Regions from separate parts of the Bacillus sp. C-3-6 genome, predicted to be linked through region 1. Evidence: riboswitches for the same ligand, from Rfam matches in the RefSeq annotation. Region 1 holds a riboswitch; each other region holds the start of a gene.
The links. Region 1 has a riboswitch for S-adenosylmethionine ahead of ACW0JX_RS01100 (peptide ABC transporter substrate-binding protein). Riboswitches for the same ligand answer to the same signal wherever they lie in the genome.
Positions count from the first base shown of each region.

Region 1 (7,741 bases):
CTTTGCAGGAGCTTTACATCCTGTTAATGCAGGTACTAGCATAAGAGCTAATAAAACTGATAGTAAAATTCTCATTATAAATTCCTCCTTATGTAAATTTGTTCTATACAAGTTTTTCCTAAAATCATGTAATTATGTATGTGTTGAAAATAAAATTTTGACTTGTAGCTTCAAGGATTAATCCGCAATTTAAATCAAAAATGATTTGTATGTATATGGTAAATTGAAGTTGTGAGGGAGGTACTGAAATGCTTTCTAAAACGTATCAAACCATTTCAAGTAACATATGCAGCAAATGGCTATTATACAATAATATTCGGAGGAGTTAGTTTAGAGAGAAATATTATTTCATTATTAGTTATTGTATTGGTTACACAATTAGTAGCAGTGAAGACTTTAGCTATAAAAGGAATGATAAAGGGAAGAAGAAGCTCTGTAGTTAAAGTTGTATAAAAGTAAAAAGGTATCCTTCGTAGGATACCTTTTTACTTTTGTTATTTTGCAACTTCTGTCCACTTGTAGTTAAATTCACCGCCGAAGTCAGTCGTTACAAGTCCTTTAATGAAAGAGCGTTGTAAGTAAGAACGACCTTGTTGGTATAAAGGAGCGACAGCGCCGTCTTGTAATAGAATTTTTTCAGCTTGCTTCATTGCTTCAAAGCGTGCTTTTTCATTGCCAGCTAAATCTGTTTTCACTTTATGAATTAGCTCATCGTACTCTTTGTTAGAGTATTTATCGAAGTTATAAGCACTATCTGTTGTAAATAAATCTAAGAATGTAATTGGATCAGCGAAGTCAGGGCCCCAGCCGTCAATACCAATTTCATAGTCACCACTTAATAGTAGTTTCAACTGTTGTTTACGTGGTTGTGGTTTTAAATTCACTGTTAATCCATCTAGGTTTTTTTCTAATTCACCTTTTAAATATTCACCAGTCTTTTTAGCTAAAGCATTGTCACTTGTTAATAGTTCGATTGTTACTTTGTCAGTACCAAGTTCTTGTTTTGCTTTTTTCCAGTTTTCTTTCGCTGTTTTCACATCATCCTTGACTAGATTTCCATTTTCTTTACGGAAGTCATTGCCTTCTGGACTCTTTGCAAATTTCGCAGGAACCATTCCTTCAGCTGGAATAGCACCGTTATTTAAAATTGTTTCTACGTAAGCCTTTTTATTCATTGCGCCGTTAATAGCAAGGCGTGCATGTTGATTTTTTAATGTTTCATTTTTCTGATTTAGTCGTAAGAATTGAATGCCGACTTCAGCGCGTTCCTTGAAGTTTGGATCGCTCTTATATTTATCAACAAACTCTGCAGTTAAAGCAACGCGATCAATTTGTCCTGAATCATATAAGTTCACTTCTGTAGACTTATCTTTAACGACATTGAAGTTGATTTCTTCTAATTTTACCGTTTTAGCATCCCAATAGTTAGGGTTTTTCTTCAATTGGAAACTTTGTTCGTGTTTCCAGTTATCTAATGTGAAAGCACCGTTGTAAATTAAATGATTTGTTTCTAAACCGTATTTATCGCCCTGAGACTTTAAGTACTCTTCATTAATTGGCAAGAATGTTGAGAATGTCGTTAAGCTTAAGAAGTAAGGAACAGGACGGTCTAGTTGTACTTCTAACGTTTTGTCATCAACAGCTTTGACCCCTAGTTGATCAATTGGTAATTGTTTTTGGTTTATTTGTTTCGCATTCTGTACATCGAAGAATAAGAATGCGTATTCAGCTGCTGTATCAGGATTTACGGCACGTTGCCAAGCAAAGACGAAGTCCTTTGCTGTAACAGGAGTACCGTTTGACCATTTTGAATCACGCAGATGGAATGTATATTTTGTTTTATCGGGACTAATGTCAACCGACTCAGCAACACCAGGAATCGGTTTATTATCTTCTCCCATTGTATATAAACCTTCAAAAACATTGCGCATTACATTCATGGATTCCCCATCCGTTGCTTTTGCAACATCCATTGTTGGAATTTCTGAAGCGAATGATAAGTTAATTGCTTGTTTATCAGGTACTTTATCGTTTGCTTTCGCTCCGCCTGCATTATCTTTATTTCCCCCGCAAGCAGTTAGTAATAGACTTGCCCCTAAAACAGATGCAACAACAGGTACAACTTTTTTCTTCATTGTTCGTTCCTCCCTAAATGTGTTGTTCGTAACGTCATAATGTCCCTGTCTTGAAGTAGCTATAGAAGGAGATAGAACCTATTATAAATATTTGTTTATAGGTAATCAGGTGTCCTATATGTATATACATGTTGAGCTATAATCTATCGTTATATGTTTCAACTTAGTAGACATTATATTTTGATGGTGAAATATTTTGTTTCTTTGATTATTTAGAATATTAACACTGGAAAGAACTATATGTCAATAATAAAAATAGAATGTTAATTTCTTGGAATAATATATTAAAAAAGTAAATTCTCTTGTGTGAGAGAACCTACTTTTAATATATTTTGCTAAAAAAACAATTGGTGTGGGCTAATAATAAGTGGGGATGAAGAACCCCCACTTATTACGGTTTTACTTTATTTTTCAATTTTTGCCCACTTGAAGTTTAATTGACCCGCAAAGTCTACTTGCACAATTCTTTTCACATAAGAACGTTCTAAATAAGATTCGCCTTTTTGATAAAGAGGAGCGATAACAGAGTCTTTAAATAATATTTTCTCGGATTCTAGTAATGCTTCCCAGCGAGCTTTTTCATCACCAGCTAAAGTTGTTTTCACTTTTGCTATTGTTTCGTCGAATTCCTTATTAGAGTAATGATCTAAGTTATAAGGGTTATTCGTTGTAAATAGCTCAAGGAATGTAATTGGATCCGCAAAGTCAGGGCTCCAGCCGTCAATTCCGATTTCGTAGTCACCTTTTAATAAAAGCGAAACTTGTTGCTTACGCGGTTGCGGTTTTATATTTACTGTTAATCCATCTAGATTCTTTTCTAGTTGCCCTTTTAAGAATTCACCAGTTTTCTTATCAAGGTCAGCATCACTCGTTAATAATTCTAATGTTATCTTTTCAGAATCAAGCTCTTGTTTAGCTTTTTTCCATAATTCTTGTGCAGATTTTGTATCAACTTTTGTTAAATCGCCGTTTGCAGTACGGAAGTCTTTTCCTTCAGGTCCTTTTGCAAAGTTTTTTGGAACGAGACCAAATGTTGGTGTAGAGCCATCATTTAATAACGTATTTACAAAGGATTTTCTATCAATTGTTTGATCAATTGCTTGGCGTGCAGAAACGTTTTGAAGTACTTTGTTTTGTTGATTCATACGTAAAAATTGTACGCCTACGTTTGGACGTTCTTTAAAGTGGGCATCTTTTTTATATTTATCAACGAAGTCAGATGTTAGTTTTATACGATCTAATTGTTTTGACTCGAATAAATTGACTTCTGTTGATTTTTCTTTTACGACGTTAAAATTGATTTCTTCTAGTTTGACAGTATCTTTATCCCAATAGGTAGGGTTCTTCTTAAATTTAAAGCTTTGTTCGTGCTTCCAATCGCTTAGTGTAAAAGCTCCATTGTACAAGATTGTATTATCTTCTAAAGCGTACTTATCACCTTGTGCTTTAAAGAATTCCTCGTTAATTGGTAGAAATGTTGGGAACGCTGTTAAGCTAATAAAATACGGAACAGGACGTTCCAATTCTACCTCAAAAGTATGGTCATCAACTGCTTTTACACCAAGTTGGTCGGCTGGAAGTTCTTTGTTGTTAATTTTTGTTGCATTTTTAATATCAAAGAATAGAAATGCATATTCAGAGGCTGTTGCTGGATCTACGGCACGTTGCCAAGCGAACACAAAATCTTTCGCTGTAACAGGAGTGCCGTTTGACCATTTTGAATCTCGCAAATGGAATGTGTATTTCGTTTTATCGCCACTTACTTCATGAGATTTTGCAACACCAGGAACAGGTTTGTTACCTTCACCAAGATTATACAAACCTTCAAATACGTTTCTCATTACTTGACCAGAATCAGTATCTGTAGCACGAGCCGTATCCATTGTTCGTATTTCAGTAGGTGAAGATAAGTTTAAAACCTGTTTACTAGGTGCCTCGTCTTTTGCATTTGCTCCGCTTGCTTCGTTTTTATAACTACCGCAACCAGTTAATAAAATACTTACTCCTACAACTGATGCAATACCGGGTACAAACTTCTTTTTCATTTGATTTTCCTCCTAAATAATTAAGTTTGGATGATGATGAGGGAAATGAAAAATAAAAAATCCCTCTTTTCATATTGAGAAAGAGGGATTTTTACGTACAAGTTATGCACCCGTATATAAACGAAGTCCCTCATTCTATCTTTCAAGCATAAAGCTTGCAGGAAGTGGCACAGTATTCAAAATGAACCTGCTGCCGAGGTTTCAAAGGGCCAGTCCCTCCACCTCTCTTGATACAATGAGTAAACGAATAAATTTTATTAATTTTTGTGTTTCTTTGATAATTCAAAATCTTACACCTTGAATAATGAAGTGTCAACCAAATGAAATATAGTTTAAATTTTCAGTTTTCTTAAACAAAAAAACCACTGCATATGGCAGTGGTTTTTCTACTAGAAGTTAAAGTTATCTGGATCTGGACCAACGCGACGATCTTCATTTAAAGCTTGAATTGCTTTCATATCATCAGCACTTAATTCAAAGTCGAAGATGTTTGCATTTTCAATAATGCGATGTTCTTTAATTGATTTAGGGATTGTTACAACTTCGTTTTGTAAATCCCAGCGTAAAATAATTTGCGCAGTTGATTTATTATATTTTGTCGCAATTTCTTGTAACGTTGGATTATCTAGTAGTTGTCCTTGCATTAATGGTGACCAAGCTTCAAGCTGGATATTATGTTCTTTACAGAATGCATGTAGCTCTTCTTGTGCTAAACGTGGGTGATATTCCACTTGGTTGACCATTGGCTTAATTTCAGCAATTTCAAATACGTCTTGTAAGTGGTGAATGTGGAAATTACTCACACCGATAGCGCGAACACGGCCATCTTTATAAAGTTTTTCTAATGCTTTCCATGATTCAGTATATTTCCCTTTTACAGGCCAATGTACTAAATATAAATCTAAATATTCTAGACCTAATTTCTCTAATGTAGTTTCAAATGCTTGAAGTGTTGTTTCATATCCTTGATCGCTATTCCATACTTTTGAGGTAATAAATAATTCTTCACGTGAAACACCGGATTCACGAATCGCTTGTCCAACGCCTTCTTCATTTTGATAGATTGCTGCAGTATCGATGCTGCGGTAGCTATTTTTAATTGCTGCTTTTACAGAATCAATTACTTCTGAACCATCTTCTACTTTAAAAACACCTAAACCAAACCAAGGCATTTTTACACCGTTATGTAATGTTGTATAATCTTTTAAACTTGTTAAAATCATATTATTTCCCCCTAGCTTTTTTGTTTGTTGCTTCTACTGCTTTTTGAATTGCCTCTGAAAAATTATATTCGTATAAAGTTTTGAGACCCTCAGCTGTGGAACCACCTGGCGTTGTTACTTGTTCGCGGAGGTTAGCTGGATTTTGCGTTTGCTCGAGCATAGAAGCAGAGCCAGAAATCATTTGAATGACAAGATGTTTTGCGGTTTCTTCATCGACTCCATAACTTTTTGTTGCTTCAATTAAGCTTTCAGCAAAGTAATAAAGGAAGGCTGGTGCACTTCCAGTAACTGCAGTAAGCTGATGAACTTCTTCCTCAGTACAAAGTTGCGAAGTACCAATACCTCTTAAAAGCAGTTGCAGGGTTTCTTGATGCATCTCGGTTACTGATTGTCCTATTGTATATAAGGAGATAGACTTTCCAATTTCAGCAGCTGTATTAGGCATAATCCAAGCAACAGGTGTGCCTTTTGGGAGTCTAGCTTCTAAATAAGATGGTCCAATGCCAGCTGCTACTGTTACGACAAGTTGATTTGATATTAACGGAGATAGCTCAGCTAATAATTCTTCATGAGCAGAAGGTGGCATTGCTAAAACAACCGTATCGACAGATGTAATATGCTGCTTCCAATCCGTTGTAATAGACACATTATATCGCCTTTGTAATTGTTCTAACTTTTCTACGTTGCTTTGGTTAGAAATAATAATTTTTTCGATGTACTCTTTGCTTGTTTTAAGTAATCCGGAAAATATAGCTTCTGCCATACGACCAGCGCCAATAAATAAAATTCGATGTTTGTTAGGCATATCCTTTATTCCTTTCTAGTAGAGATATGTTATAAAAACGATATCATCTTTAAGAGAATTTTGTAAAAAGAAAAGACTTACCGTAGATGGAATGGATAATGAGAAGGCGGAAATTCATGGTAAAGGAAAGGGCTATTCCTTATACTGGTGATAGGGAATTTATTACACATCTGGGGAGAGATAAATATGGTTAGAAGTCCATTTTTTTTACTTGTTTCTAGTATTATTTGTGTATTAGTTGGATTGTATATTCAATCGAGTTATATTGAAATTTTCGCATCAATTATGGGGATCATTAATGTTTGGTTATTAGCGAGAGAAAAAGTATCCAACTTTTTATTTGGCATGATTACTGTTGCGGTATTTCTATACATTTTTATTACACAAGGTTTATATGCAATGGCAGTATTAGCCGCTTTTCAATTTATATTTAATGTATATGGTTGGTATTATTGGATTGCACAAAGTGGGGAGGGAGAAGTAAAAGCAACAGTTCGTTTAGATTTGAAAGGGTGGACTTTTTATATAAGTTTTATTTTAGTTGCTTGGATTGGTTGGGGTTATTATCAAGTCCGTTATTTAGAGTCAACAAGTCCATATTTAGACGCTTTAAATGCCGTATTGGGACTAGTGGCTCAATTTATGTTAAGTCGAAAAATATTAGAAAACTGGCATTTATGGATTTTATATAACGTAGTTAGCATTGTAATTTATATTTCTACTGGTTTATACGTCATGCTAATATTAGCTATTATTAACCTCTTTATATGTGTAGCTGGTTTGCTAGAGTGGAAGAGCAATTATAAGGGGCAAGAACATACAAATAATTATATCTAGAAAATAATTAGAATTAAAAAACCCCTGAAGTACATATGCTTCAGGGGTTTACTAATAGAATATAAGATTATGCTTTTGTCATACCAAGTAATACAGCGCCGCCGATAATTAAAACACTACCTAGTGCAATAAAGATCAATTGACGTTTTGTTTTCTTTTCACCTAAGAATACAATCGCACCGAATGTTGAGATAACGATTCCAGTTTGAGATAATGGGAAGCTTGTTGCTACTCCAACACGTGGTAATGAAAGAAGTAAGAATAAGTTTCCAGTTCCCCATAGTAAACCAGATAAAGCATTACGGATTGCATATTTGTTAAATGGTTTATGTTTAGATGTCAGTACAACCGCACCAACAAACATACCAACTGCTTGTGGTAAAATAGCAGACCAACCATCGATATTATACCAACGAATAATAATTACATATACAAGATAGCCGAAAGTAGAAACAATTAAAGTAAGAAGTCCTTTTTTCAATTGTCCTGGTGGCTGAGCATTTTCTTTATCATCTAGTGATGTGAATACAACACCAACTACGATTAATAGGATTGCAATCGTTCCCAGAATAATCGTTGTAGTAGTAGTCCACTCACGGAAAGCGATAACCCCAAAGATAGAAGTTGCAACAAGTTGCATACCAGTAGAAATTGTTACGGTAGTTGAAACACCTAGTTTTTCAACTGTTTTTAATT
Region 1 covers NZ_CM137247.1:188,705-196,445, forward strand. Annotated here, with positions in the region: gene ACW0JX_RS01085 (YusW family protein) at 1-75, opposite strand, end outside; partial or broken gene ACW0JX_RS01090 (hypothetical protein) at 249-453, shown strand; gene ACW0JX_RS01095 (peptide ABC transporter substrate-binding protein) at 495-2,135, opposite strand; gene ACW0JX_RS01100 (peptide ABC transporter substrate-binding protein) at 2,540-4,180, opposite strand; SAM riboswitch class I at 4,313-4,417, opposite strand; gene ACW0JX_RS01105 (aldo/keto reductase) at 4,570-5,403, opposite strand; gene proC (pyrroline-5-carboxylate reductase) at 5,405-6,208, opposite strand; gene pnuC (nicotinamide riboside transporter PnuC) at 6,395-7,045, shown strand; gene ACW0JX_RS01120 (GRP family sugar transporter) at 7,113-7,741, opposite strand, start outside.

Region 2 (7,741 bases), 2.3 Mb from region 1:
ACAGTTTATAATACGATCGACTTCATTCATAATGTACGAGCCTTTTCTTCTATTTGTAATAACCATTTTTCGCGCTTTGATACTTTACTCGTTTTCACAGATTGAAACACTGACCGTTTTATATCACGAATGCCACAAAAACGTAAAACACCTCTCTTCATCATAATCCAATCTGCTGATCGATATAACAATGCGACGTACCATAGAGGCGAGTCTAACGTATTAATAACCCACGCTTTTTTCCCTTGCAATAATCCTTTCGGCAGAGCCCCTTCATATTTATAAGCAAATTCAGCTACGAAAATACGGTCAATAAAACCTTTTAAAATAGCTGGCATCCCCCACCACCATATTGGATAGATGAATAGAATTGTATCTGCTTCTTCTACTAACGTTCTGTATCGAGCTGTTTCTTCTTCATTTACTAAATCACGTCTTTTCTTCTCTTCATTAAATACGAGGACTGGATCAAATTGTTCTTTGTATAAATCAAGTACGGTAACTGAATGATTTGTTTCCTGTAGTCCTTTTTGCACATGATTTAAAATCGCCGCATTAAAACTTGAAGGACTAGGATGAGCGTATACAATTAGTACGTTCACTACATAACAACTCCCTCTATAAGTTAAAGTTTCCCCTTCTTTAACATCTTCTCTACAATTTGCATGTTTTTCGAACTTTGCAACAGTCGATTTAATACAGTAAGTAACTCTTCTTTTTCTAAATCTTTCAGTTTCTCTTTAACTGCACTCTCACCAGCACCTTGAATATCATAAACAACTGCCGCCATATGTTTACAATAATTTTCATACGGACATTCGCAACTACTTTTTGAAAAATCTTCGAGATCAATAACTACTTCATAATTCCCTGCATTTCCAGTAACGAAAGCAAACACTTTGTTATCTTGTATTTCAACATCTTCTACATGTCCATCTTCATAATATTCATATCCCTTATCTACAACGTACTTTGGGATCCATTTCGTTATATCTTTTAATAAGTAAGCGTACATAATTGTACCCCTTCCTTTAATTCCCTTTTGACTTCCAAACCCCTGCATGTTATTCTAAGAACTGTTAAATAGCAAGTCTATTTTGCAAAACGACTGACACCTATTCGGCGAAGGTGTCTCTTTTCATTTGCAGCCGATACGAATTGCCTCTTTCAGGCACATTCAATTTTTGACACTACACACTCAACACCATTCCCTGTATCAGGCTGCTTAAGCAGTCTTTTACTCTACATACTCCGTTATTTTTAAAAAAAGAGAGCTTAGCTCCCTTTTCTCGCCTTATAAAATACCCCTTTTTCAGTATAGAGATATTCATCAGCTAATGTAATTTTCCCATCCAGTTTCAGTTCATCTAATAGTCTTGATAAATAAAATTGATGTAACATCTTTTTCGTGAATTTTCCTTCATGATGCGAAACGATATGTTCTTGAATATCTAACAATGATATTGGCTTATCTTGCTCTATCATATATTCATAAACTGTACTACGCAGTTTTACGTATTTTTCGAGTGTCACAGCAATGCGCAACCCCTTTCTTCTTAATATAAATTTTCGTAATCGGTTTTTTTGCAACAAAAAAACCTCTCCGATAAGAAGAAGTTACGTATATATCTTCGTCTTATCTCCCAGAACAAATATGTTCTGCTGGAATTAGCACCTGCATCGCGGTTGCTGGGTTTCATCGGGCCAGTCCCTCCACCTCTCTGGATAAGAAAATATTCACTTAATTCTTACTATACGTAATTTCATTTTAATTGTCAAACAAATATAACAAATAATATTTTCTTCTTTACTGTTCATACTATACATATATGAATATGCAAGGAGGATTATGAAATGCATCAAAATGCTCGCGGATATGTACAAGATTCTTTTCAATCATTACAAGAAGCAAAACATTGTTTAGAAGAAGCATTACAGACTGTTGAAAAAGATTTTAATCGCGCTCGTATTGAGCAATCCCTTTATGCGATCGAACAAGCTATTCAACGCTGCGATTACACCGTTCACATTTTAGAACAAGATTGAAAAAACTTCCCATCATAAGGTGGGAAGTTTTTTCAAATGGCATACTTCATAATTATTGCCGTTATGATTAAAAAATATACAGAATTCACAATTTCTAAAATCCCTACTTTTATAATAGAAATTTTTTTGCCATACAATATAATGGCTCGAATGACACTTGGTATAAAAATAAGGGAGCACCACGGATTAATTGCAAATACAATGATTGTTAATAGAATATGATAACCCCAAGATATAAAACGATACTTCGGATTATTTTTCTCACGTATCATCGTTTTCACATAAAACGTACTACCTAAAAAGTATAAGAATGAAATAAGTGCAATGAATAATGCTGTATGATCGATTTGTTTCATTGAAAAATAATAACTAATTAACCCACCAACACAAAACACAATGATCGCACAAATATCATTTAATAGTGCCCTTTCATTTTTTTGACGAGCATAATGCATATTTACTATAAATAGTGGAATCATGACTATTACGAATAAAAGAATGCGCCATTCATATAATAGAGAAATCATCCCAAATACGAACGCAATAATAAAATATACAATTGAAGCATGTAAATACTCTTTTTTTCGTTTTTGTTTTATGTACATAAGGAATGGATACGTAGCTAAATAGATAAAGAACCAAGCTATAAACAATGGAATGTGATATATAGTAGGTTTTCCAAGTATGACACTTAATAGAAATGGTATAGCAAGCATCGCCCATGCACCATGTTGCTTCGGAATAACTAACTTCATTAACTATACACCTCCCTTTTGAAAATAGTTCTCACCTATTATTATACGAATAATTTTATATAGTAACGGATATATATTGGACTATTTTTTGACAATAAAAAATGCTCCTTACAATATGTAAGAAGCATGAAAGAGGCAAACGAATATGTAAGTCGCGACCCTACCTTATATGAGTATGCTTTTCTATGCTATGTTATGCTTATCTAATATACCGTATTTCTTTTTAAATCTTGTGAGAATCGTAATCCAAGAAGTACTAAATAATAGTAAGAAGACAACATTCGAAATTGCATGGCTCAAATCGAAATAAAAACTTGCGATGTAATACGAAATGACTGTTTCCCACGTTGCCTCTCGTATAAAACCGAGAAGTCCCCAGAAATTCATAATCCAGCCAAATAAAAATCCAACAAACAATCCGTACAGGAGTCTTCCCCATAGCTTTTTCATTAAAAATGTATTACGCAATAATCCAGCTATAAAACCAATCATACCCCATGAAAACATTTGCCACGGCGTCCACGGACCTTGCCCTAAAAAGATGTTAGACACAATCGCTGCTGTTGCACCGATCATAAAACCCGCTTCACTTCCAAACACAATTGCAGAAACGATAATAACAAAAGAAGTTGGTTGTACACTCGGTAAAATAGAAAATGGTACGCGGCTAACTGCTGCAATTGCTGCTAATACAGCAACGAGAACAATTTCACGTGAAACAAACGCCTTTCTTTCAAAACGGATATAGAAAGGTAACATAATAACAACTAATAAAAACAAACTACTTAACATGTAATAACCGTCCATAATAAGTGTAGTAAAGAGTAATGTGCCTATTATTACTGCAAAAATACATATTATGAATGCAACATATCGTTTGGACACGCTTCGTACACATCCTCCCACGTTAATGCATATGGCAATTCTTTTCGAATGAATCGATTGATAGATGTTGTATAAAAGAAGTTGCCGCTAAAAAATTCTTTCGGTGCATCATTCATAATGACTGTCCCATCAAATAACATCATACATTGATCAACGTATTTCGCAGCGAACTCAATGTCATGCGTTGCCATTACAATTGTTGTTCCTTCTTTTTGCAGCTTCCTAAATAGTTCTCCTACTCTTTCTTTCTTCCATGGATCTAATCCCTTTGTCGGTTCATCAAGTAATAATAACGTTGGCTTTGATAATAACGTTGTACATAATGCAAGAAGTTGTTGCTCTCCTCCGCTACAATCATGCGGATGGCGTTCTTTAAGCGAATACAACCAAAACTGTTTTAGCGTATCTTCTGCTATTTCTTTTCCTTGTTCTCCATATAATTCACGTGCACGTTCATACACCTCATCCCACACTGTATCAAATGTAAAATGATAATATGGATACTGCGATACATACCCAATACTTTTAAACCGTTCTTTCGAATCAATTTTATGTATCACTTTCCCGTTCCACTTTACTTTCCCTCTTCTCGCTTTTTGTAATCCTGCTAAAATTGTTAACAGTGTAGACTTACCTGTACCGTTCTTCCCAACGAGCGCTACCCATTTTCCTTTTTCAATCGAAACTGATAAATCACGTAAAATAAGCGGACTATTTTTTTCGTACTGGAATGAAATATGCTCTGCGCTTAAAATTACCTCTTGCTTTTCACTTTGTGCTATTGGCTCATTTACATATGATATCGCTGAAAAATTATTCATTTTCATTTGCGCCTCTCGCACCGTAAACGGAATATCTCTCACATTCCACTCTAAAAATAGCCTTGGAATTTGCGGAATAAATGGACGGAATGTTTCTACTCCCCACATATTCGTAATAACAGTTTTAGGACTACCATCATACATAATACAGCCATTATCCATACAAACAACGCGTGTTGCAAGCGGGATAACTTCATCTAAACGATGTTCACTTAAAATAATCGTAATTCCAAGTTCTTCATTAATCCGTTTTAATAATCCTAAAAACTCTTTTGCAGCAATTGGATCTAATTGTGCTGTCGGTTCATCTAATAATAATAACTTTGGCTGCATAACTAATACCGCAGCTAAATTAACAAGTTGCTTTTGCCCACCAGATAACGTGTGAACAGATTGATGCAATAAATCTTGAAATCCTAAAAAGCTAATAAGCTCTACTATTCGTTTTTGAATAATATGTGATGGTAACCCAATATTTTCTAAAGAAAATGCTAATTCTTGAATAACTGTATCCATTACGAGTTGATTTTCTGGATTTTGAAATACCATACCAATTTCTTGAGCAGATAACAAATCAGGTACATTTTCTAATAAAGTACCATCATAATATGTATCCCCAGTACGCTTACCAATTGGAAGTAATTCTTTTTTAAAATGTTTTAATAAAGTCGTCTTCCCGGATCCTGATCCGCCGGCAAGTGCAATAAACTCTCCTTTTTGAACAGAAAGAGAAATATGCTGTAACGCTTTTTCGTTTTCATCAGCATATACAAATGATAAATTGTTTATTTCTGCATGCGCCACCATAACCACTCCCTTCCTTCCATTATAATTGGTAAACTAATAAACATCGTAAATACGATAAACATCATCCCATCGTATTGCTGAAATAAAATAGATTCGACTTTCGGATAAATGATTAACTTTCCTCCGCCATACGTACTACATATGATAGCAATTATAAATAGAATACTTAAATAACTGAGCGTATACCAATCTCGTTTTTCCATTCTATAGCGAATATATGTCGTACGTTTCGTTACACCAAATCCACGAGCTTGCATAGAATCTGCCGTTTGCAGTGCATCTTCCAATGAACAAATTAATAATACTTGCAGCAATTGCATACCATTTTTGACGCGTTCAATTATCGAACCTGAATCTACCTGCACACCTTTCGTCTTTTGAACGAGTGTGATTTTCTTTAATCGCCTTATAAACAAAGGAACAAATCTCACTGTAATCATCGTTAACAATGCAACTTTCGGTGAAATTCTTGAAAACAAATATAAAAATTTATGACTGGAAATAATATCATTGTATGACGCAAACGTAAACATAACTGCAACTAGTAATAACCCCATTACTATTCCAAACATAATCGCCTCAAGCTTAATACGGCTATCACCTAACCAAAACAACGTAGTTCGACCTCTATGCGTTAATAACGAATTAAATAAAATTACCATAAAAAAGAAAACAATTGTGCTCGGTAGCATCTTTCTTATCTTTTCGCTATTTCCTTGCATCACATTTAACATAATAATTAATACTATTGCTCCAATTAAAAAAAGAGGATGAAGACACATCATACATAGTATCATCACCCCGATATAATAGAAAAAATTCACAAAAGGATGTAAAGAAGAAAAACTTATTTTCATAGCCCTTTACCGAATGCCTTTCTTATTGTAATACGTATACCCACTCAATTGTATCTCCTGGTTTTACCGTAGCTACACCAGCACTATGGTTTGGAAAAGCACCGTTCACACGATATTTCCATCCACTAGTATCCGCAATATCTTTTTCATATAAATCATTAATACCTTTTACATAAATACTATCTCTAGATCCGCTTGCATCAACATCTAATCCTGTACGTTGTAATACTTTATACACAGTATCGCCATCTTGTACATCCATCTTTTTCGCACCCATTATATATCCGTTATTTCCTTTTACCGAGATTGTTACTTGTTTTGCTTTAGGTACTGGTGGTACTGGTGGTGGCACTGGGTTTGATGGTGGTACCGGTGTTGGTGGAGCTGGTACACTATTGTTCTCTTCTGACTTTTTCTTTTGCTCCTGCTTCGGTGTTTCTTTCGGCTGATTCACAACCTTTGCTTCTTCTTTTACTTCTGGTGCTTTCGGTTGTTGTTTCTCTTCTTGTGCTTGTTGCTGCTCTGGTTGCTTATTTACAGCCGGCTGTTCTTTCGGTTGTTCCTGTTGTTTCTCTTCTTTCTTTACCTCTGGTTGTGCCTGCGGCTTTTCCTCTTTCGGCTTCTCTTCTACTTTTTGTTCTTGTTTCTCTTTCTGCTCTTCTTGCTGCTTTTGCTCTGATTCAGCTTGCTTTTCTTCTGTTTTTTCTTCCGGCTTCGCTTCATCTTTTTGTTCTTCTTGTTTCGCTACCTCTTCTTGCTTCGGTTCTACCTTCTTCTCAGGCTTTACAGCTGCCTCTTCACATCCGGCAAGTAGCCCAAGCGAAAGCAGTAAAGAAATGAACCATTTCACCTTACTCATCCTATCTCTCACCTTTCATACGAAAATTAGGAGCAAATAATTGCTCCTAATTTTTTGTTAAGCTGCTTTACGTCTCCATAATACATATGCAGAAGTAATACATAATACACCCATACCTACTTCTGTTGCTGCACTATGAGAAGATGCTCCTGTTTTTGGTAGACTGTTACCGTTTCCGATTTTTTTATTCTTAACCGGTTCGTTATCTACAACTACTTTTAGATTTTCATCTTTTGTTTCTTGTTGTACTTGGTTTTGTTCTTTCGGTTCTTCAGTAACTTCTTTTTCTACTACATTATTTTCTGGTTCAACGACCTTTTCTGGCTCTTCAATCGGTTTTGGCTTAATTACATCACCAGCGTCTACATTAGACCAATCATAAATAGATTTTCCCATTTCCTTAAATTGAAGTAATGCTAAAAGAGCCTGTTCTGTAGCCATTCCGTTACCATTTTGATCACTTGGTAACCATTTAAATTCACCATTTGAAAGTTGATATGATAATAGGTTTTGCATTGCCTTATGAAGACGATTTTGATCTACATCTTTAACAAGTGATAATCCAATAATTGCTTGCGCAGTACTATTTGAATTTTCTTGTCCATCAGCTGAAAAACCGCCATTTTGCAGCTGTTCGTTATATAAATACGCAACAGCTTTTTGTATAGCTGGTTTCACATCTGATCGCTCTTGATAAGGAGCTAATGCTGA
Region 2 covers NZ_CM137247.1:3,096,475-3,104,215, forward strand. Annotated here, with positions in the region: gene ACW0JX_RS15880 (group-specific protein) at 1-30, opposite strand, end outside; gene ACW0JX_RS15885 (NAD(P)H-dependent oxidoreductase) at 27-602, opposite strand; gene ACW0JX_RS15890 (SWIM zinc finger family protein) at 626-1,015, opposite strand; gene ACW0JX_RS15895 (hypothetical protein) at 1,276-1,593, opposite strand; SAM riboswitch class I at 1,634-1,732, opposite strand; gene ACW0JX_RS15900 (hypothetical protein) at 1,855-2,046, shown strand; gene ACW0JX_RS15905 (YwiC-like family protein) at 2,079-2,801, opposite strand; gene ACW0JX_RS15910 (ECF transporter S component) at 2,985-3,686, opposite strand; gene ACW0JX_RS15915 (ABC transporter ATP-binding protein) at 3,659-5,314, opposite strand; gene ACW0JX_RS15920 (energy-coupling factor transporter transmembrane component T) at 5,293-6,171, opposite strand; gene ACW0JX_RS15925 (DUF4430 domain-containing protein) at 6,194-7,030, opposite strand; gene ACW0JX_RS15930 (DUF4430 domain-containing protein) at 7,088-7,741, opposite strand, start outside.
Region 2: linked by a shared signal. The riboswitch ahead of ACW0JX_RS15895 (hypothetical protein) and the one ahead of ACW0JX_RS01100 (peptide ABC transporter substrate-binding protein) in region 1 are both predicted to bind S-adenosylmethionine.

Region 3 (7,741 bases), 2.3 Mb from region 1:
TGTATTATCCGCAATAATTTCCCCTTCATGTAGAACTACTGCACGGTCTGCATATTCTAGTGCGAGATTCATATCGTGAGTGATAAAAACAAATGAAATACCCTTCTTAGCTAGTTTTTTAATAAACGACATAAATTGTTTATAATGATAATAATCTTGTCCCGCTGTCGGTTCATCTAATATGATAAGCTTAGGATTTGTTGTTAATATAGATGCGATTGTTAATCTCTTTTTTTGCCCATAGCTTAGTGCTTGAATTGGCCAATTACGAAATGGATATAAACCACAAATTTTTAAAGTTCCTTCTACTCTATTCTTAATTTCTTCCTTAGAAAAATTATGTAATGTTAATGTAAATGAAACTTCTTGAAAAACAGTAGGCTGTGTAATCATATGATTTGGATTTTGCATCACGTAAGATATGATTTTCCCACGTTTACGAATAGACCAAGAACTAATATTTTCACCTTCTAACAAGATTTTCCCATTTTTTATTTTGTTTATGCCTATAAGACTATGAGCTAATGTGGATTTCCCTGCTCCATTATGTCCCAACAGTGCCACAATTTCTCCTTCATATATTGAAAGGTTTACATTTTCTAATACTTTTTGTTTATTAGGGTATGAAAATGATAAATTCTCCACTTTAAGTAATTCCTTGTTTTTAGTATTACCTTTTAATATGACTTGTTTCTCCATCCACTCTTTTAGAACGTTGCCTATCTTTTCTTTTTGAAGGTTTTCCATTGGATATATTACGTCATTATTACGATCAAAATGTAATCTCTTTAATGCTTCGATGTAAATAGGCTCTCTTAAGCCAATACGTGGCAATATATTTGACGCTAAGATTTCTTTTGGTGTTCCTATTGCAATGACTTTACCTTCATCAATTAATATAACTTTGTCTAAATCCAGCTTTAAAATTTCTTCTATCCTATGTTCGATAATAACAATCGTTTTATTATATTGCTCATGTATATCTTTCATAAGTTCTATCGTATGTACGGCGCTTAGTGGATCTAAGTTCGCTAACGGTTCATCGAACAATAATATATCCGCATTTGTTGTTAATAAACCAGCTAGAGAAACTGTTTGCTTTTGACCTCCTGATAATTCATGTGGACTTTGTTTATGAAACGTATGCATCTTCACCTTTCTTAATGAGTCCGAAACAATCTTTTTCATATCATCTTGCTTTACACATTCATTTTCTAAATAAAAAGCTACATCTTCTTCTACTGTCAGACCAATAAATTGAGCATCTTGATCTTGCAAAATTGTTCCTACCTGCTTACTTTGTTCAAAAATACTTCCTTCCCTCGGGTCTTTACCGGCAATTAAAACGTTACCTGTACTAGTCCCTTCGTAAGAAAATGGGATTAGCCCATTTATACAATGAGCTAATGTCGACTTTCCTGAACCACTTCGTCCAGCAATTAGTACTTTTTCCCCAGGGTATATATGAAAGGTAATATCACTTAAAGTAGGCTGCGCAGCATGCCCATATTGAAAGGTAAATTGTTCAAACGAAATAATTGGTTTCATGTTAACATCCCTACTCTTCAATTTTTAAATGTGTATGTTTCTTATTAGATTTTGCCAAGCCAATTGTAAGTGGCAATCCAACTACTAAGAAAACGATAACATCGGAAATTGTTGCTCCTAATACTTGTATAACAATTTTGTCAAATGGTTCTCCCATCACAATAATATCGAATGCCCCAGCAAATATAATAGCAATGACAATACCAACTAACCCAGTAATTGCTAAATAAGAAATATGCCCCTTGTTAAACGACCCGTTTTTTACACTAAAACCAACTCTTTTTTGAATAAGACCCATCGAAAAACCAATAATCCCTGAACTAATAACCCAGCCCCACCAAATCCCCCATCCAGCAATCGTATCTGTTACGGTATGACCGATAAGTCCGATTAAGAGTCCTGCCAATGGACCAAATAATGCTCCAAAAACAGTTAATATAGCTAATGCTGGTTTAATAAATGTATTCGGTGCAATAGAAAATCCCCAAAGTCCTAATATCCCGTATAATGCTGCTCCAATACCGATTGCTACTACTAACTTTGTTGATAATTTGTTCATTACAATTCCCCTCTCATATTAGTCAACTTTTATTACTCTATATTTAATTTAAAAATGAATTATGCATCTACACTCCCTTTCTATACAACAAAAAATGACCTCTTATATAAGAGGTCATTTTCTTTCACGTTCAAGAATCCTCTTATCTTTCAAAAAACACAACGTGTCCTCTGCGGAATTAGCACCTTCCTATAAAATTACATAGGGGTTGCTGAGGTTTCTTAGGGCCGTTCCCTCCACCTCTCTGGATAAGTATTAATTTGTAATTCGTATTATGGCACTAAAGAATGTAAATTTCAACACTTTTCTTACTATTTTTATTTTTTGTTAAATGGCGCATTTAAATCATTGTATTCTTATCGGAATTGTGAAATAATGAATTCAAAATCGTTTCGGGAGGAATGCATTATGAAAGTGATTGGTTTGATTGGAGGATTAAGTTGGGAATCTACATCATTATACTATAAACATATTAATACGCTTACACTCTCTCAATACGATCAAAATGCGAAGCTAATTTTATATAGTATGGACTTTGGTGAAGTAACTACTTTATTACAAAACCATCAATATGAAGAAGTGAAAAATGAACTAGTTACAGTTGCAAAGAAAGTTGAAAAATCTGGGGCTGAATGTTTATTAATGTGTTCAAATACTGTACATCTATTTGCTGAGGAGGTAGAACAAGCAATATCTATCCCGCTTCTTCACATTGGTGATGTAAGTGCTAAAAAAATGGTAGAACAGAATATAAAACGTATCGGACTATTAGGAACAAAACAAACGATGGAGCAAGATTTCTATAAATCACGATTAGCGAAATATAACATTGAGACAATTATCCCCAATGACGAGGAAAGAACTTTTATCCACCATGTCATATTAGATGAATTAAGTAGAGGGATCATTTCAGAAACATCTAAAGAAGAGTTATTACAAATTACAAAATCATTAATTCAAAATGGTGCTGAAGGTATATTATTAGGCTGCACTGAAATACCTTTACTCATCTCCCAAAATGATCTCACTGTTCCCGTTTTTGATACTGCTTTTTTACATGCAAATACTGCTGTGCAATTTGCTGGATAAGAATATACAAGCATAAAGGTGAGAACCTCTATGCTTGTATAAAGTTATGACTATTTATCCTGCTATTTGCAGGCAGTAAAGCCCCACCAATTAAATTTTTACTTTATTTAAAAGAGATTCAATAACTGCAATTGCTTCTTTTGAACCACCACATTCTAAAAAGCTATCATTAAGTTTTCTTATACCATGTTTATACTTTTCATTTGAAAGAACATCTGTTACGGCCTCTTTTAAAGTGTGTACATTAACATGTTCTTTCAATAGTCTATGTGCCGCTTCAAGCTCAGTTAATCTTTGCGCTATCATAGGCTGATCTTTATCATGCGGTATTATTACAAATGGGACATTATAATGAATGGCATCGTGTACGCTATTCATACCACCATGTGTAATAAAAACATCTGCTTCATTTAATATTTCTGATTGAGGTACGTATGGAGCAATTATAAAATTATCTGGCGCTTGCTTTATTTTTGAAATATCATTTCTATCACCAATTGCCATTACAACTATCCCATCAAAATCTGAAAAAGTATCAATACAAGTATTAAAGAATGGTTCGAGTCCTTCAAGCAGTGTTCCCATTGAAATGTAAATAACTTTCTTTTCTTTAAGTGATTCCAGTGGAAACTTTATATTTGTTTTACGCTTTGAAATACTCGGTCCAATAAAAATGTTATTTTCCCCGAACGATTCGCTATTAGGTTGAAAATAACGACTTGTGTATACGAGACAAACATCACCCTTATTATTCATAAATTGAAGATTATTCTTTGGTTTTACTCCAAATTTATGTTCCATCTGATTTAGTAATTTTTCAGAGACTTCCTCTGGTTGGAATGGCATCTCTGCATTTGGATGAAAAGGTAATGTCTTCAAAAATTCTGGCGGAATTAAAAATATAGGTGAGGACACTACACCTGGAACTTGTAAATACTCCTTTACTAACTCTCCTGCGCCAAATATATCATAAATTACGAAATCAAAATTTATACTTTCACATAATTGTTTCGTAATTTCTAATATATATAAAGAAGTTTGAACATGCACATGAAAGAAAGCATTTAATCCAGATGAAGTTTCAGCATCAATAGAAATCTCTTTTAATAGATCCGGATGAGTATGTACAGTAGCTCCTAAATCTTCAATTCTATCCTTAAAGTTTGCCGTTGTAATATAATGTACGTGATCCCCTCGTTCAGTAAAGGCTTTTACTAAATTTAATGTAGGGTTTACATGTCCCTCTGCTGGAAAATTAACCACTAAAATATTTAGCACTTATTCCTCACTCCTTATATTTCACTGTTTTAATTAAGCATACTGTTATTTGTACATGTAATCGTCCCCTAATAGTCCTAAAGTGCTTGTTACATTATGTTGATAAATAATTTTCAGCCATCAACAAAAAAAGCATCTACCTATGTAGATGCCTAACCGTGATAAGGAGTGTTCTGTGAGGTTAGAACAAGCTTTTCTGCTTGTCCTATGCTATCAATATATGATTTATTTTATAAAATGTGAATCGTTAATAGAATTATTTTAGCCCATTAAAATAAAAAAAGAGTTATTAATAAATATAATCTCAATTATTATTATGTATCTACATATGTTCCTCCAATATTTTAGAATAAACAGCTTCATATATACCTCATTTCCAATCTATCCCCAGATAAAAACGCTTCTAGTTCACATGAATGCTAAAGACGTTTCGTCCATTTTAATTCTCTTTAGAGTTATCTGTTTTTGGCGCTTCACCAGTTAATCGCTTATTTTTCAAATCAAAATAAGCATCTAAAACTTCTTTTCCAATATCGGAGTTAATGCCCGATTTATCATTTTCAACCCACGGTACTACAACAGAAAATGCTACTTCTGGATCATCATATGGCGCATATCCAGCCAATGTTAAGTTATAACATTCTCTACGATCACCTTTCGCATTTCGCCCAATTTCATTTTCTCCACCATATACAGTTTGTGCGGTCCCTGTTTTACCAGCTGGTTTATATGGTGCTTTTTGGAACGCTCTTACTCCCGTTCCATCTCCTTCTTGAAATACTTTTCTAAATCCTTCTTTTACTTGATTAATATATTCTTGTTTCATATCGATTCTATTTAAAACAACGGGTTCTATTGATTGTACTACTTTACCAACCTCATCTTTTTGAACGGTTTGTTCTCTAATTTCTTGAACAATTTGCGGTTTCATTCGATACCCTCCATTTGCGATAGTCGAAATATATTGTGCAAGCTGAAGTGGTGTATACGTATCATATTGTCCAATAGAATAATCTAATAAGAAACCAGGCTGATTATCTTTTCTTCCAATTTGTCCTGCAGTTTCATTTGGTAAATCAATACCAGTTTGTACGCCTAATCCAAATTGCCTGAAATAATACCTCATTTTATCAAAATATTCTTGTTTAATATCTAGTGAACTATTTTTCACATAATCCACTCCAGCAATTTTTAATGCTATATTAAACATATAAACGTTTGAAGATACTTGTAACGCTCTTAGATCGTCTATATCACCAAAATTTTTCCAAGACTTCTTCTCCTTAGTTCCTTTAAACTTCATAGGTGCATCATAAAAATGTGTTCCAGGAGTTATTGCATTTGTTTCAAACCCTGTTAACACTGTCGCACCTTTAACCGTTGATCCTAGCTCATAAGAACTAGTCAGCGTGCCTAAAGCGTAATCTTCTACTTCCATTTTCCCATCTTTTTCTACAAGCTTTTTCCCAGCCATTGATAATACTTGACCATTTTTGGGATTCATCATTACTACGAAAGCACGGTCTAACATTGATTCTGATCCTTTATATTGTTTTAATATTTTTTCTATGCTCTCCTCTACTTTTTTTTGCAATTCCATATCTATTGTTAAAGTTAAATTTTTACCGCTTTTCCCTTCAGTAACAGTTTCCGTTCTAATAGTATTTCCTTGTTTATCAGCAATGCTTCTTACTTCTTTTTTTGTACCATGAAGTACATCTTCGTATTGCTGTTCGATATAACTTTTGCCGACCCTATCATTTCGACTATAATCACGCACTAAATAATAATCTAATCTTTCACGTGGCAATCCTTCATCAGCATTTGAAACGTTACCAAGGACAGAACGGAATAGACCATCATTTACATAGATTCTCTCCCAATCAACTGATGCATCTACCCCTGGGAGGTTCGCTAAATTTTCACTAATCACCGCATATTCCTGTTCACTAACGTCCTTTTTAATAATTTGAGGTGCCATTTGAAAACCTGAGGTCATTTTACTTTTAATAGCTAACACTTCTATATCTTTAGCTGTTAGTTCTTGAAGATTTTTATCTGTAACGCGCTTTCTTTTTAAATCTTCTATTTTCTTGTCTAGCTCTTTTCCGGTAATATCCTTATTTCGGAACTTATCTATTTCTTTTTTGGATACTAAGTCTTGAGCAAGTTCTGGATTTAATTGCATCCAAAAGTCTTTCTTATCAGTCTCAGTTAACTTATCTATATCTTCTTGTGGCATTTCAATAATATCTGCAAGTTGTCTTGCTGATTTTAATATTTCTTCTTGTTTTACACCTTTCACCTTTGTATATGTAATCGTACGTAAAGACTTATTATCAACTACTGGATTTCCTTCACGATCAAATATTTTCCCACGTGGTACAGAAAGGCCCACGGTTGCATTTTCTCTCTTCTTTAATTCATTTTTATATGTTTCTCCATCAAAAATTTGCACTTTCCCTAACTGAATAATAATGCCAGAAAATAATAAAAATACACAAAGGAATAAAATATTTAACCGGAGAGGTACTACTCTACCACTTTTCTTCTCTTGCTTTTTCACCTTGTCATAATCTCCTCCTTACAATATTTCAAATAATAATCACATTTCTATATTAAAAGTAATGTACAATTTCTGTACATTGCTTTGTACAAATATTAATATAATGTTTAAAACTTAATAGAAATTAAAACAAAGGTAAAGAAAAGGTAAAGTTTACTAAATTAAATATAAAAAATACCCAATAACAAAAAGCTTAGTTTTCACTAATCGCTTTGTTATTGGGTATTAATTGATTTAAGAATTACTACTAGTGCGTATCGCTATACATTTGTCGTCACAATTAGAAAGAGATTGTTTATTTAGTACTTTCGGTAAGTAAATAGTTACTGTTGTCCCAACCCCAACCTCGCTCATGATACTAATTGTCCCTTGATGACTTTCAATAATTTTATAACTTAACATTAATCCAATACCAGTCCCTTTTTCTTTCGTACTATAAAAAGGTTCACCTAATCTCTTAATTCTTTCTTCAGGTATTCCTATTCCTTCATCTATTACATGAATAATGACACCATCATCATTTATTTCTTTTATGTGAATTGAAATTTCCCCACCATTTGGCATAGCTTCGATTGAATTTTGCAAAATATTAATAAATACTTGTTTCAATTGATTTTCTGAGCATTCAATAATTATATCTTTGTCACCCGTAAAAAGTTCAACTTGAATATTTGTCATAATTGCTTTTGTATTCATTAACG
Region 3 covers NZ_CM137247.1:2,511,169-2,518,909, reverse strand. Annotated here, with positions in the region: gene ACW0JX_RS12880 (ABC transporter ATP-binding protein) at 1-1,548, opposite strand, end outside; gene ACW0JX_RS12875 (ECF-type riboflavin transporter substrate-binding protein) at 1,559-2,107, opposite strand; SAM riboswitch class I at 2,247-2,362, opposite strand; gene ACW0JX_RS12870 (aspartate/glutamate racemase family protein) at 2,516-3,196, shown strand; gene ACW0JX_RS12865 (macrolide family glycosyltransferase) at 3,287-4,474, opposite strand; gene ACW0JX_RS12860 (peptidoglycan D,D-transpeptidase FtsI family protein) at 4,914-7,040, opposite strand; gene ACW0JX_RS12855 (PAS domain-containing sensor histidine kinase) at 7,275-7,741, opposite strand, start outside.
Region 3: linked by a shared signal. The riboswitch ahead of ACW0JX_RS12875 (ECF-type riboflavin transporter substrate-binding protein) and the one ahead of ACW0JX_RS01100 (peptide ABC transporter substrate-binding protein) in region 1 are both predicted to bind S-adenosylmethionine.

Region 4 (7,741 bases), 690 kb from region 1:
GCCTCTACGTCAGAAGCTCCATCCCCCTCACAATCTAAATGAGCCGCTTGCGCTTTTCATTGTCTAGCTCCAACTCCTAGCCCTTCATGTCTAAGAACCTTCCGCACGAGAAGATAAAAAGCGTCTTCTGTACGGAAGAACCTTAGCCAACAGGGCTAAACAGTCGGTTTCGCTTTTCTTTTGCAAAAATAAACAGGAAACAACATGAAAATAACGAATATACTATATACTAAGTTCAAGGTTGTATAGTATATGGTGATCGGGTGATGACATATGATTTATGTGGAAAAAGTCATTATTGTAGAAGGTACATCAGATAGAAGAAAGATTGAATCTATTATTCGTGAACCAGTGGAAATTGTTTGTACAAATGGTACAATTGGTTTGTCGAAAATGGATGAGCTCGTTGATCAGTTTTTTGATAAGGAAGTGTATGTGCTAGTGGATGCTGATGATGCTGGAGAAAAGTTAAGGAAACAATTTCGAAAAGAATTTCCGCAAGCCGAGCATATCTATATTGATCGCTCGTACCGAGAAGTGGCAACTGCGCCATCTACACACTTAGCAAATGTATTATGGGGAGCCGACATTGACGTTTATACAGAATATTTACGGTAAGGAATGATAGAAGTGATCGATTGGACAGGAGCCGAAGCTACAGCCCTAATAGAGAATGAAGAAAAAACAGTGTTATATGTATATACTCCAATGTGTGGAACATGCCAATTAGCAAAAAAGATGTTAACAGTCGTTGAGATGACAATTGAAGGCCTCAAAATTGGGATGTTAGATTTAAATTATGCTCCGCATTTAGCGAAAGAGTATGGGATTGAAAGTGTACCTTGTTTACTTGTTTTTGAAAATGGGACACTGATGAAGAAGATATATGCATTTCATTCGGTTGAATATTTATATACGGAATTAAAGTAGGCGGCAAAATTTTTGCCGCCTCGACATATTTCTTGGGAAATATGTCGAGATGCAGGATGGATACAGTATTTGTCGAGCGAAAATAACAGGATTGCTCTTTATTGAGAGGGAATGGTATGTAATAGAAAGTGATATGAAGGATGTGATTTAGGGTGAAATTATATTCTTTGCTTCAATCATTTGTAAATTACGCTAATGGTCAATATCATTTAGAGCCGCTTTTAAGACGAGAGGAGAAAACTGTTAATTTCCGCTTTAGAGATGAAAGTTGTTCGTTACAAATTTCAAGAGATTATATAGAGCTGCTACAAGAGGAAAGAGGAACGGAACAAATCATTTGCTTAGACGAAAAGGATATAGAGCAATTGGTGAATGGAAATGTACGATTGCAAATGTTAATGAACGATGGGCGTGTACAATATTCGGGAACGTACCAAACGATGTTATTAGTGGAATCGATGTTTCATATATGTAAACCGATGTCAGTAGGTGCTTAAAATTCTGAAGTTTCATTTTTTACGAAAATTTCTGTTGACATGGTAAGTGTATATTGATACAATTCAAGTCATAAAATATAGACAATTTCATAAATTTCAAATCAGACGAAAATTGAATCTGATTTCTCTTATCAAGAGAGGTGGAGGGACTGTGCCCTGTGAAGCCCGGCAACCGTCAACTTATGTTGAAATGGTGCCAATTCCTGCAAAGCGAATGCTTTGAGAGATGAGAGAGAGGGATAATGTTGTTATATACGCATATAAACCTTTCTGCTTCTCTAAAGCAGAAAGGTTTTTTTATTGTTTGAATGTGGAGGACATTCAAATAATAAAAGTAATGATAACAGTGGACTACACGCATTAAAAATAAAAAATTGCGGAGTCGACCTAAACAAAAAAGGGGTGAACATCATGATTCTATTAGAGAATGTAAGGAAAATATATAAGGCGAAAAGCGGTGATGTCACTGCTGTAGATAACGCCAATTTAAAAATAGAAAAAGGCGAAATATTTGGTGTTATCGGATATAGCGGCGCTGGAAAAAGTTCTTTAATCAGATTGTTTAATCAGTTAGAGAAACCGACTTCTGGCCAAATTACAATTGCGAATCGTGTTATATCAGCAATTACAGGAAGTGAACTTCGTAAGGCAAGGCAAGAAATCGGAATGATTTTTCAGCATTTTAACTTACTTTGGTCACGAACTGTACGTGAAAATATAGAGTTTCCACTTGAAATTGCAGGTGTTGATAAAACGAAGAGAAGAAAACGTGTTGATGAATTAATTCATCTTGTTGGATTAGAAGGAAGAGGAGACGCGTACCCATCTCAGCTGAGCGGGGGACAAAAACAACGCGTTGGGATTGCAAGAGCATTAGCTAACAACCCACAAGTACTTTTATGTGATGAAGCAACGTCAGCTCTTGATCCAGAAACGACAGATCAAATTTTGGATTTACTATTAGACATTAATAAGCGCCTTGGTTTAACAATTGTACTCATTACACATGAGATGCACGTAATTCGAAAGATTTGTAATCGAGTGGCGGTAATGGAGAGAGGAAAGATTGTAGAAACGGGTCCAGTACTTGATGTATTCCGTAATCCGAAGCAAGATATTACGAAACGATTTGTACAGCAGTTAACAGATTCTGAAGATACAAATGAAACGATTGAAAGTTTAATTGAAAAATATCCAGATGGAAAAGTGATTCGTTTGCAGTTTATCGGTGAGGCTGTAGAAAGACCAGTGCTTCAACGATTGATGCAACGCAGTGATATAGAAGTTAGCATTTTGCAAGGAAATATCGCACAAACGAATAACGGTTCTTACGGTAGTTTAGTTGTTCATTTAAATGGTGAGGAAACAGCGATCCAGCAAGCAATAGAAGGAATTCATCAAGATCAAGTAGAGCTGGAGGTGATTGCACATGGATAAGTTACTCGCAAATGTTGATTGGAATCAAATGTTAGAAGCAACTGGTGAAACGTTATATATGACGGCAATCGCAGCTCTTGCGACATTTGTTTTAGGACTAATTTTAGGATTGTTACTTTTCATGACAGCGAAAGATAATTTATGGGAAAACAAATCAATTAATACGGTGATTGGAGCATTCGTAAATATATTCCGTTCTATACCGTTCATCATTTTAATTATTTTATTAATCCCATTCACAAAGATTCTTCTTGGAACAATTCTTGGAGCAAGTGCAGCGCTGCCAGCTTTAATTATTGGGGCGGCACCATTCTACGCGAGAATGGTTGAAATCGCACTTCGCGAAATTGATAAAGGTGTAATTGAAGCTTCAAAAGCAATGGGAGCAAAAACAAGCACAATTATTTTAAAAGTATTGATTCCAGAATCGTTACCAGCATTAGTATCTGGTATTACAGTTACGACAATTGCTTTAGTAGGCTATACAGCAATGGCGGGAGTTGTTGGTGCTGGTGGTCTTGGAACACTTGCTTACTTAGAAGGATTCCAGAGAGGGAATAACGATGTAACAATCGTTGCGACAATTTGTGTATTACTAGTTGTATTTTTAATTCAGTGGATTGGTGATAGTTTAACGACTCGAATAGATAAACGATAATAAAAAACGGGAGGATGTTTCAAATGAAAAAATTATTACTTACGGCACTTATTTCAACTTCAATTTTTGGTTTAGCTGCTTGTGGCGGGAAAGATAAAGATGAAAAGAAACTTGTTGTTGGTGCTTCTAACGTACCGCACGCTGAAATTTTAGAAAAGGCAAAACCGTTACTTGAGAAAAAAGGAATTGAGTTAGAAATTAAAAAATTCCAAGACTACGTATTACCAAATAAATCGTTAGCGGATAAGGATTTAGATGCAAACTACTTCCAGCACATTCCGTATTTAGAAAAAGAAATTAAAGATAAAAAGTATGACTTTGAAGTAGCAGGAAAAATTCATTTAGAGCCAATTGGTGTATATTCTCAAAAATATAAGAGCTTAAAAGAACTTCCGGACGGAGCAACAATCATTATGAGTAATTCTGTTGCTGACCATGGACGTGGTTTAGCAATTTTACAAAAAGAAGGCATTTTAAAAATTAAAGATGGGGTAGATCCAGTTAAAGCAACTCCAAAAGATATTGCAGATAATCCGAAAAATCTAAAATTCAAAACGGATATCGAGCCTGGTTTATTGCCACAAGTGTATAACAATAAAGAAGGCGATGCTGTTTTAATTAACTCTAACTATGCAATTGATGCAAAGTTAAATCCGGAAAAAGATGCCATTGCAATTGAAGGAAATGATTCACCGTACGCAAACATAGTAGCTGTTCGTAAAGGCGATAAAGATAAGAAAGAGATTAAAGCTCTTGTAGAAGTATTACATTCTAAAGAAATTGAAGACTTCATTAATAAAGAATATAAAGGGGCAGTTGTTCCTGTAAAAGAATAATTGCTGAAAAGGGCTGGTCTGATGCCAGCTCTTTTTCATAACTACATAACTATTGGGGAGAAGGGGATATCATATGAAAAAGATTCTATTGTCAGTTGTTACAGCACTATCTGTATTTACATTAGCTGCTTGCGGAGGGAAAGATGAGAATAAGCTTGTTGTTGGAGCTTCTAACGTGCCACACGCTGTTATTTTAGAAAAGGCACAGCCGATATTAGAGAAAAAGGGTATTAAATTAGAAATTAAAAAATTCCAAGATTATGTGTTGCCGAATAAAGCGTTAGCGGATAAGGAAATTGATGCGAACTACTTCCAACACATTCCTTACTTAGATAAAGAAATCCAAGAAAAAGGATATAAAATTGTAAACGCAGGAAAAATCCATTTAGAGCCAATGGGCATTTATTCTAAGAAATATAAAAGCTTAAAAGACTTACCAGATGGCGGGACAGTGATTATGAGTAATAACGTAGCGGAGCGTGGCCGTATGTTAGCATTGTTACAAAAAGGCGGCGTGATTAAGCTTAAAGATGGTGTAGATGTGGTTAAGGCGACAGTAAAAGATGTAGTCGAAAATCCGAAAAACTTAAAATTTAAAACAGATGTTGAACCTGGACTTTCACCGAAGTTGTATGAAAATAATGAGGGAGATGCTTTATTCATTAATTCGAACTATGCAATTGATGCAAAATTAAATCCAATGAAGGATGCAATTGCGATTGAAGGAGCAGACTCTCCGTATGCAAACATCATTGCAGTTCGTAAAGGTGATGAGAAGAAAAAAGAAATTAAAGAGCTAGTAGAAGTGTTACATTCAAAAGAAATTCAAGATTTTATTAATAAAGAATATAAAGGTGCTGTACTTCCGGTAAGTGAATAAATATAAGGAAAGGACTGGGAAATTACCAGTCCTTTTTTCTTTATATAAATAAGAAGAAAGGTGTATCATAGAAAGATGTAAAGGAAATACTTATATACATTTGTGAAAAAACGGTTACTTTTTTTCGTCGTTTGCGATATCATTTTATTTGATATAAAATTAGAATGAGAATAAAATGAGAATATGAACGTTTTAGGAATTTTTAAAATGTATATATAGGATTAATGGAGGTATTGAGATGGCTGGTTCTACATTAACGGTTAAAGACTTACACGTATCAATTGACGGCAAAGAAATTTTAAAGGGTGTAAACCTTGAAGTAAAAGGTGGAGAAATCCACGCAATTATGGGACCTAACGGAACAGGTAAATCAACTTTATCTTCTGCAATTATGGGTCACCCAAAGTATGAAGTAACAGAAGGTAGCATCATCATTGACGGTGAAGATGTATTAGAAATGGAAGTAGACGAGCGCGCACAAGCGGGTCTATTCCTAGCAATGCAATATCCAAGTGAAATTAGCGGAGTAACAAACGCTGACTTCTTACGTTCTGCAATTAACGCACGTCGTGAAGAAGGCGATGAAATTTCTCTTATGAAATTTATCCGTACATTAGATAAAAACATGGAATTCCTAGAAATGGATCCAGAAATGGCACAACGTTACTTAAACGAAGGTTTCTCTGGTGGAGAGAAAAAGCGTAACGAAATTCTTCAATTAATGATGATTGAGCCAAAAATCGCAATCTTAGATGAAATCGACTCAGGTCTTGATATCGATGCATTAAAAGTTGTATCTAAAGGTATTAACCAAATGCGCGGCGAAGAGTTCGGTTGCCTAATGATTACGCATTACCAACGCTTATTAAACTACATCACTCCAGACTTCGTTCACGTTATGATGAACGGTCGTATCGTTAAATCTGGTGGCCCTGAGCTTGCACAACGTCTAGAAGCTGAAGGTTACGACTGGATTAAAAAAGAATTAGGTATTGAAGACGAAACAACAGAGCAAGAAGCGTAAGAGAGGAGCATAAACATGACAATCGGTACATTACCTTTCGATCAAGAAACAATCCGTCAACGCGCAAGCGAAGTAAACGAAGCTGCTTGGTTGACTGAGTTCCGCTTACAAGCTCTTGCACAAGCAACAGAACTTCCAATGCCAACGCCTGATAAAACGAAAATTGAAAAATGGGACTTTATCGGAAAAGGCGACGCTGCTAAGCAAGAGCCTGTAAGTTCTTTAACAGAGCTTCCAGAAGCAGTGAAAAACTTAATCGATGAAAATAACAGCGTATTAGTGCAACGTACTGGTACAACTGCGTTCGTTTCTTTAGCAGACGAAGCAAAAGACAAAGGTGTTATTTTCACAGATATCGTAACAGCTGCAACAGAGCATGCTGAACTACTACAAAAGTATTTAATGAAAGACGGCGTGAAAGTAGACGAGCATCGTCTAACTGCACTTCATGCTGCATTAATCAACGGCGGTGCATTCGTATATGTTCCGAAAAACGTTGTTCTTGAAACTCCACTTCAAGCTGTATTCTTAGTAGACGGCGAAGAAGCTAACGTATATAACCACGTATTATTCGTAGCTGATGCGAACAGTACTGCAACTTATGTAGAAAACTATGTTGCAAATGAAAATGCTAAAGGTATTGCAAATATCGTAGCAGAAGTAATCGTGGAACAAGGCGCACAAGTGAAATTCGGTGCGGTTGATCTATTAGCAAAAGACGTAACAACTTACGTTAACCGCCGCGGTGTTGTTGGACGCGACGGCCGCATTGATTGGGCTCTAGGCCTTATGAATGACGGAAACACAATTTCAGAGAACGTTACGAACTTAATGGGCGACGGTTCATATGCTGATACGAAAACAGTAACAATTGGCCGTGGTAACCAAACACAAAACTTTACAACTAAAGTTGTTCACTTCGGTAAACACTCTGAAGGTTGGATTTTAAAACACGGTGTACAAAAAGATAGTGCAACATCTATCTTTAATGGAATTGGTAAGATTGAACACGGTGCATCTAAATCAAATGCACAACAATCTTCTCGCGTTCTTATGTTAGACGAGAAAGCTCGCGGTGATGCGAACCCAATTCTTTTAATTGATGAAGATGATGTTATGGCAGGTCACGCAGCTTCAGTAGGCCGCGTAGATCCGTACCAATTATACTACTTGATGAGCCGTGGTATTCCAAAACGCGAAGCAGAACGTTTAGTCATCCATGGATTCTTAGCACCTGTAGTAAATGAGCTTCCAATTGAAGGAGTAAAAGCACAGCTTGTTGAGGTAATTGAAAGGAAAGTTCGCTAATGAATATTCATGAAATACGCAAACAGTTTCCAATTCTTGATCAAAAAGTGAACGGCAAACAACTTGTTTATTTCGATAGTGCAGCAACTTCTCAAAAACCAATTCAAGTCATTGAAACGTTAGAACGTTACTATAAAGAATATAATTCTAACGTGCATCGCGGTGTTCATA
Region 4 covers NZ_CM137247.1:4,726,005-4,733,745, reverse strand. Annotated here, with positions in the region: gene ACW0JX_RS24450 (toprim domain-containing protein) at 274-618, shown strand; gene ACW0JX_RS24445 (thioredoxin family protein) at 622-930, shown strand; gene ACW0JX_RS24440 (hypothetical protein) at 1,083-1,427, shown strand; SAM riboswitch class I at 1,553-1,660, shown strand; gene ACW0JX_RS24435 (methionine ABC transporter ATP-binding protein) at 1,839-2,864, shown strand; gene ACW0JX_RS24430 (methionine ABC transporter permease) at 2,857-3,522, shown strand; gene metQ (methionine ABC transporter substrate-binding lipoprotein MetQ) at 3,546-4,358, shown strand; gene metQ (methionine ABC transporter substrate-binding lipoprotein MetQ) at 4,432-5,238, shown strand; gene sufC (Fe-S cluster assembly ATPase SufC) at 5,477-6,262, shown strand; gene sufD (Fe-S cluster assembly protein SufD) at 6,278-7,570, shown strand; gene sufS (cysteine desulfurase SufS) at 7,570-7,741, shown strand, end outside.
Region 4: linked by a shared signal. The riboswitch ahead of ACW0JX_RS24435 (methionine ABC transporter ATP-binding protein) and the one ahead of ACW0JX_RS01100 (peptide ABC transporter substrate-binding protein) in region 1 are both predicted to bind S-adenosylmethionine.